One region of the Priestia sp. JSM ZJ58 genome, then DNA from elsewhere that is predicted to be linked to it. Evidence: riboswitches for the same ligand, from Rfam matches in the RefSeq annotation. Region 1 holds a riboswitch; the other holds the start of a gene.
What was found. A riboswitch is a leader RNA that binds a small molecule or an ion and turns the genes downstream of it on or off. The one in region 1 is predicted to bind glycine.

Region 1 (4,201 bases):
TAATTCCATGCTGTTTTAAATACCACTGTAAGTACAGTTGAGTTGCTCTGTACTCAGTGAAAATAATAACTTTGTCATCAATTTTTTGAACGAGCTCCAGAACTTTTTCTGCTTTTGCATTTTGCGGTACTTGTTGAAGTAGTTGCATTAACGGAGTAATCATATGTTCCGTTAATGCGCTGTTTTGATCTTCCTGACGTTCCAGCATGTTTTTTAATGTCATATACACCGCTTCACGGCTGCTGCAGGCCTCTCGCTGCAGGGTTAAAATTGAAAAAGCGCTTGAAGGGTGCAGTCCGTTTCCTTTAAAAGACGTAATCGCATCGTATAGCTCGCGTTCTTTCGGTGAAAATTCAACAGGAATGGTTTGAACAATTCGCTTCGTCCATTCGATACCCGTATCATGGCGGCGATTTCGAATCATAACTTTGTTAACAAGCTCTTTTAAGTGCTCATCGTTTTGCAAAGAGCGTTTTTTAGCAGAAAATAATTCTTCGAAATAGTCTTTATTGCCGAGATGGCCAGGCTTTAAAAGAGAGACTAAGTTGAAAATTTCTTCAATTCGATTTTGAATCGGTGTTGCGGTTAGCAACAGACAAAATTTCTTTTTCAGGCTTTGAACAAATTCATAGTTTTTTGTTTTGTTGTTTTTAAGTTTATGAGCTTCATCAATGATGATGAGGTCGTAGTCTTGTTCTAGCACAATTTCTCGATGAGGGGAACGTTTTGCTGTATCAATTGAAGATACAACGATGTCACACTGATCCCACACATATGATTTTCTTTGAGGGACCGCGGGAATATAAAATTTTTGATTCAATTCCATAGCCCACTGTGAAACAAGCGAAGCTGGAACTAAAATGAGAACTTTTTTAACAAGCCCGCGAATCATATATTCCTTCAAAATTAACCCTGCTTCAATCGTTTTCCCTAGTCCTACTTCATCTGCTAAAATGGCTTTCCCATTCATTGTTTCGACTACTTGTTTGGCTACTTCGAGCTGATGAGGAAGCGGCGTTAAATCGGCTAGATGTTTTGGGCTTTGTAGCCCTTCAAATTCTGAGATAAGCGTTTGGTCTTCTATTTCATAGGCAAGTTTATACAAATCCCATGCAGACCAAGGGCCGTCTTGCTCCAATTTAGTTGAGAAGGCTGCTTCCCATGTTTCATCGATGTTTAATTTCACTTTCATGATAAAAATGCTCCTTTGTAAAAAATTTTTATTGAACAAATGATAAGAATCAGGTAGGATAAAAATATATTTAGAAAATTTGAAAAAGAAAATAGATTAGCACTTTACAAATGATTGTGTGAATAAAGATAGATACATCTTTCAGTAGTATGCCCAACTTTACCAACTTTATAGAAGCGAATGACGACACGGGGAGAGACTACTTGAATGTAGCGCCGAAGGAGCAAGCAATAAAATTGTGAATCTCTCAGGCAAAAAGACTCTTGTTTGACGCAGCTCTGGAGAGTGTCTATGCGTTTATAGACCACCCACGAGGCAAACCTATTCGTTTATAGGTAAACTTTCAGGTGAAAAGGACAGAGACTTCCTACTAAATACAGTAGGGGGTTTTCTGTCCTTTTTTGTTTGGATACATAGTGATCCCCACACTATTTGAAAACTCCCCGTTATGAAAAGTTTCACGTGAAAAAGAGGAGGACATAAATATGACAACAGAATTACACAAAACGCCGCTTTATGATACCTATCAAAGATATGGTGCCAAAACAATTGATTTTGGAGGATGGGCTCTTCCCGTTCAATTTTCTTCTATTAAAGAAGAGCATGAAGCTGTACGTACAAAGGCAGGTCTTTTTGATGTCTCTCATATGGGAGAAATTCTTGTGACAGGAGCTGATAGCTTAGCTTTTCTTCAGCATACGATGACAAATGACGTTTCTACCCTTGTAGATGGAAAAGCGCAGTATACGGCTATGTGTTATGAAGACGGAGGCACGGTAGATGATTTGCTGATTTACAAAAAAGCAGATCAAGAGTATTTGCTGGTCGTAAACGCTGCTAATATTCAAAAAGACTATGAGTGGCTTGTGTCTCACAAGCAAGGAGATGTAACGCTCGTTAATCAATCTGATGAAACTGCGCAGCTAGCATTACAAGGTCCTTTAGCAGAAAAAGTTTTACAAACGTTAACGAATGAAAATTTAGCTTCATTAAAGCCATTTACATTTGCTGATGATGTAGAAGTAGCGAATGTAAATGCTCTTGTTTCACGTACTGGATATACCGGAGAAGATGGTTTTGAAATTTATTGTTCTTCAGCTGACGCCTCTCACTTGTGGACGGCTATTTTAGAAGCAGGAAGTGAGGACGGTGTGTTGCCTTGCGGACTAGGAGCTCGCGATACGCTGCGTTTTGAAGCTACTTTGGCTTTATATGGCCAAGAGCTTTCAAAAGATATTACGCCCATTGAAGCTCGAATTGGATTTGCAGTAAAAACGAACAAAGACAGCTTTATTGGAAAAGAAGTGTTAAAAGAACAGCGTGAAAGCGGGGCACCTCGTAAGCTGGTAGGAATTGAAATGATTGATAAAGGTATACCAAGACACGGTTACGAAGTATTTGCAGATGAAGAACAAATTGGATTTGTGACAACAGGTACACAGTCACCGACATTAAAGAAAAACATCGGTTTAGCGCTATTATCAGCAGAGTATACAGAGCTTGGTCAAGAAGTGGAAGTGCAGGTTCGGAAAAAACGCTTAAAAGCAAAAGTGGTTTCAACACCTTTTTATAAACGTTCAAAGTAAGCTTTGGGGAGGAATTTAACATGTTACATCGCTATTTACCAATGACAGAACAAGATCAGCAGCAAATGTTAGCAGCAATTGGTGTTTCATCCGTTGATGATTTATTTTCAGATATTCCGCAGCGCGTTCGTTTTCAAGGAGAATACAATATTAAAAAAGCGGCTTCAGAGCCTCAGCTGTTAAAAGAATTAAATAATATGGCTGCAAAAAATGCTCATTTGAAAGAATATTCTTCTTTTTTAGGAGCGGGAGTTTATGATCATTACATGCCGGTTATTGTTGACCATGTTATTTCTCGTTCGGAATTTTATACTGCCTATACTCCGTATCAGCCAGAAATTTCTCAAGGAGAACTTCAGGCCATCTTTGAATTTCAAACAATGATTTGTGAGTTAACGGGGATGGACGTGGCCAATTCTTCTATGTATGACGGAGGAACTGCTTTAGCAGAAGCCGCTATGCTCAGTGCGGGTCAAACGAAAAAGAAAAAAGTACTTGTCTCTGCGGCCGTTCACCCTGAGTCAAAAGATGTGTTAAAAACGTATGCGAAGGGTCAATATATTGAAGTGGTAGAAATCCCTGCAGCAGACGGCGTAACAGATATGATTGCATTAGAAAAAGAGATGGGAAGTGACGTGGCAGCTGTTATTGTCCAGTATCCAAATTTCTACGGACAAATCGAGCCGTTAAAAGAAATTGAAGAAATTACTCATCAAGAAAAATGTATGTTTGTGGTTTCAAGCAATCCTTTATCATTAGGTTTACTTACGCCTCCTGGAGAATTTGGAGCTGATATTGTCATTGGAGATGCACAGCCATTTGGTATTCCAAGTCAATTTGGAGGCCCGCACTGCGGATACTTTGCAACTACGTCTAAGCTTATGCGAAAAATTCCTGGACGATTAGTAGGGCAAACGGTCGATGAAAACGGTAAGCGAGGGTTTGTTTTAACCCTTCAAGCGCGTGAGCAGCATATACGCCGTGATAAAGCGACGTCTAACATTTGTTCAAATCAAGCGTTAAATGCTTTAGCAGCATCAGTTGCCATGACAGCTTTAGGCAAGCAAGGTGTAAAAGAAATGGCGCTGCAAAACTTATCAAAAACGCATTATGCATATGAAGCGTTAAAGGCAAAAGGGGTAAATGTAGCATTTGAAGGACCGTTTTTTAACGAACTAGTCGTGAAGCTTCCTGTTTCGGTAACAGAAGCAAACAATCATTTATTAGCATCAAAAATAATTGGCGGTTATGATCTTAGCCGTGATAACCAAGCGCTTGAAAATCACATGCTGCTTGCTTTTACAGAACTCCGTACAAAAGAGGAAATTGACCAACTTGTAAATGAATTGGGGGATCTTCATGCTTAATCAAAATCAATCACTTATTTTTGAAAGCAGTAAAGAAGGGCGAATCGGCTATTCAT
Region 2 (4,201 bases), on a different contig from region 1:
GATTTGGTTCTGCTCTTTTTTTATTTGAAGTGGACTCTTGTTGGAAGAAAAAATATTCTAATATATCTAATTTGAATTATTGGAAAGTTATGTTTTAGAAAGCATCGGAGCACCGAAAAGAAGTTTTATTAGTACTTATATTTCATTTTTTATAGAGATGATAAACGCCAATCTAGTCTTGAAAACCCAAACCCTCAACCACCCCAAGAATACTATAGTAATAAAACTACTAAAAAGTATATACAGAGGGGCAGAGGTCAAATGGACTCAATGTTTTTGAAAGGGCTTACAGGTAAAGTGGTAACGCCGAAAGACCCCATTTATGAGGAAGCTCGTCAGGAATGGAATCGCGCTATTGATAAATTTCCGCTTGTGATTGTGTACTGTGAAAAAAAGCAGGATGTTGTAAATGCGATCCACTGGGCACGTAAGCATCGTGTAGAGATTCGGATTTGATCTGGCGGTCATCATTATGAAGGGTATTCTACAGGTGACTGTGTTTTAGTCATTGATATTAGTCGGTTAAACGCGTTGAAGTTGGATAGGAAACGGAACATCTTAAAGGTGGAAGCGGGAGCAAAGAATACGGAAGTGTATGATTTCATCGGTTCGAACGGATATGTGTTTCCAGGAGGAACGTGTCCGACTGTTGGTGTATCAGGCTTTACGCTCGGAGGCGGCTGGGGGCTTTCGAGCAGACTTTACGGATTAGGGTGTGACAGCTTGATGGAGCTAGAATTGGTCAATTATGAAGGAAAGCTCATTAAGGCAAACCAATCGTGTAACGCTGATCTTTTTTGGGCATGCCGAGGTGCCGGTGGCGGTAATTTTGGCGTTGTAGTAAGCATGACGTTTCAGCTTCCAAAGCCAGCGAACCGCTCTGTGACGCTCGTTCGGTTCTTTTATGTAGGTACTACAAAGGAAAAACAGGCACAAGTGATGAATATATGGCAAAACTGGCTGCCTGAACTGGACAAACGTATGACGCTAGTTGCCAGTTTTTATAATGCAGAAGGAGAAGGATTGGGCATATTTGCGAACGGCTTCTTTTACGGATCTCCAGAAAGAGCTCGAAAGATCTTGCAGCCTTTTGCAGAGGTGGAGGGGTTCCGAGTCGAGCTAGAGTCATTATCTTTTCTTGAAGCGGTACAAAAGATAGAAGCAACCTATCCTCCGTCTGAAAAATTTAAGTCAACGGGAAGATTTGTGCAAAGAAGTTATTCAGTTGGCGAGCTTGAAAATCTTGCAGATCTCATACAGCGTCCAGCGGAAGGGTCCGTTTACGCCGCGATTTCTTTTTATGCACTAGGAGGAGAAATTCGCAGTGTTGGTAAAAGAGAAACAGCCTTCTTTTACAGAAACTCCAGATATATTCTGGGCTTTCAATCCGTGTGGACAGACGATGCGTTTGCAAGCGCAAACAGAGAATGGCTTCGCAAGCGATTTGAATATATTAAAAGTATTACGGTAGGTTCCTATGTGAATTTCCCTATCAGCAACCTTAGAAACTATGAGCGTGAGTATTTTGGAGACAACGCAGAGCGGTTAGAAAGAGTAAATAAAAAGTACGATCCATTTAACGTATTTAGGTTTCCGCAGGGACTCAGGTAGCATGTAGAAAAGGATACTAAGTTGACGATTGAACCTGTTTCATTACCTTCTTTCGAAGAAGGTAAATAAATGAAAGTCATCTTTCTTGTTGACAAAGCATCCAACTGGTATTAGAATAAACAACTATTCGACAGTCATTATCTTGATCGAAAAATTTAATACGTAGAAAGCTATGATTGCTATGGATCACACTATAGCAGGAGCAGCTTCTGGAGAGATCGCGATAGTTTCGCGACGCCGAAGGGTTCACAATCTCAGGCAAAAGGACAGAAGAGTACCGGATATTTATTTGGTATGTTACTAATTGGTAGCATGTACCATAATATTTGTTATTCTTATGACCATGAGATTGGAGCGCATCCAATCTCTTTTTTTATTGGACTTTATTTTGTAGTTCGCACGATCGTATCAAAGGTTTTATTGTTAGGAGGAGTTAGAGTTGGAACAACGAGAATTAAAGAGGGATTTATCCAATCGTCATGTTCAGCTAATCGCGATTGGAGGAACCATTGGGACGGGATTATTTTTAGGTTCTGGTAAAGCCATACAGCTTGCAGGTCCCTCTATCATCTTTGCTTATTTAATTGTGGGTATTGCGCTTTTCTTTGTGATGAGAGCGCTAGGAGAACTACTGCTGTCTAAAGCAGGTTATCAATCGTTAACAGATATTGCTGAAGAGTATCTTGGACCATGGGCTTCATTTGTCACAGGGTGGACGTACTGGTTTTGCTGGATCATGACAGCTATGGCTGATGTGATTGCCGTTGGCGTATATGTGAAATATTGGTTCAATATTCCTCAGTGGATTCCTGCACTTATTTGTGTAATCATTTTATTAGGACTTAACTTATTAACCGTAAAATTATTTGGAGAATTAGAGTTTTGGTTTGCTTTAATAAAGGTTATTACGATTCTTGCGTTAATTGTTATTGGCGTTATTTTACTGGTAATCGGATTTAAAACAGATGCAGGATCCGTTACGGTTCAAAATCTTTGGAATCATGGAGGACTGTTTCCAAACGGTGTTTCAGGTTTCTTACTTTCATTCCAAATGGTTATTTTCGCATACGTCGGGGTTGAATTGGTTGGGGTATCGGCAGCAGAAACATCAAATCCCCAAAAAAATATTCCATCGGCCATTAATAAAATTCCGCTGCGAATCTTATTTTTCTATGTTGGAGCGCTTATCGTCCTTTTATTTATTAACCCGTGGATGGAATTGAATGCAGCAGAAAGCCCATTTGTTAAAACCTTTAGTTTAGTCGGAATTCCGCTTGCTGCTGGAATTATTAATTTTGTTGTATTAACTTCAGCCGCTTCTGCTTGTAATAGCGGAATGTTTTCAACGAGCCGTATCTTATATAACTTAAGTAAAAATGACCAAGGGCCATCTACGTTTGCAAAACTGAACAAAAACCACGTACCAAGCAACGGATTGTTTGTATCTACGCTGGTTATCTCGGCGGGAGCTTTGTTAAGCAAACTGATACCAGATCAAGCTTTTGGCATCGTAACAACCATCAGCGCTATTTGTTTCATTTGGGTGTGGAGTATCATTTTGATTTGCCATCTAAGATATAAAAAAACACGTCCGCAGCTGCATGCAGCATCAACATTCAAAGCACCGTTAACACCATTTATAAACTATGTTGTGCTAGCGTTGTTTGCAGTGATTCTTATTATTATGCTGTTTTCTGATGCGACGCGCCCAGCCTTATTGTTGACACCCGTTTGGTTTATTCTCTTATTTGGTTTTTACGGGGCTAGAAGGAAGAAGAAATAGTAAATGGGTGACCTCATCATTTCGTGATGGGGTCTTTTTATTGGAAGATAAATAATTGATTTCTACTGTATGAAGAAAATGCAGTGAAAAAGCTCATAGTTTTCTGATAGTAATGTAGAACCAAATGCTTTTCTTCTATGTCTAAAGGTGGAATTCTATCATTTACATGGAAAAGTTTTCATTTTGCAGTACAATGGAGGTAGACTTCATTGAATTAAGGTGAACAAACATGAAATGGTTTAAATCTCATACGTTTTGGAAAATCTTCACGATTAATGTGCTTCTTATTTGTACCGTACTGACGCTAATGTTTATAGTTTCAAGAGTGATGCTGCCTAATATTTCTCAAGATCAATATCGACAGGTAACTGATAAAACCGTCAAGAGAATGAAAGAGCAAATTAACATCGTTATTAAAGATATTTGGAGCTTGGGCGACGAGGTACAGCAAGATCCTATTTTTTTATCAGATGATGAACAAGAGATAGACAAAGAACTGCAGAAAATAGTTAATATTTCACCGTATATCGATAGCGGAACCATTTTTAATACAAAAGGGTATGTGGAGCATTATTACCCAGATGATTTAAAGAGTATGAAGCACGTGAACTTAAGTAAAAGAAAATATTTTCAAGAAGCGCTGCGAACTAAAAAAATATATTTAAGCGATGTCGTTTCAGCAGACACAAAGCATTACATTGTGGTGATGGCAATTCCTATTTTGGATGAGCAGCAAAATGTAAAAAAAGTTATAAATTTAGCGCTGCGCATTGAAGAAAATAAAAGCTTTCAATCCATTTTTCAAAC

Region 2: another riboswitch for glycine. It lies ahead of ACH6EI_RS23380 (amino acid permease); the one in region 1 lies ahead of gcvT (glycine cleavage system aminomethyltransferase GcvT).

The regions. Positions count from the first base shown of each region.
Region 1 is NZ_JBISEM010000001.1:406,318-410,518, forward strand. It holds gene ACH6EI_RS02095 (DEAD/DEAH box helicase) at 1-1,192, opposite strand, end outside; glycine riboswitch at 1,373-1,465, shown strand; gene gcvT (glycine cleavage system aminomethyltransferase GcvT) at 1,678-2,778, shown strand; gene gcvPA (aminomethyl-transferring glycine dehydrogenase subunit GcvPA) at 2,799-4,145, shown strand; gene gcvPB (aminomethyl-transferring glycine dehydrogenase subunit GcvPB) at 4,138-4,201, shown strand, end outside.
Region 2 is NZ_JBISEM010000003.1:24,116-28,316, reverse strand. It holds partial or broken gene ACH6EI_RS23385 (FAD-binding oxidoreductase) at 262-1,611, shown strand; glycine riboswitch at 1,811-1,891, shown strand; gene ACH6EI_RS23380 (amino acid permease) at 2,051-3,394, shown strand; gene ACH6EI_RS23375 (PAS domain-containing sensor histidine kinase) at 3,624-4,201, shown strand, end outside.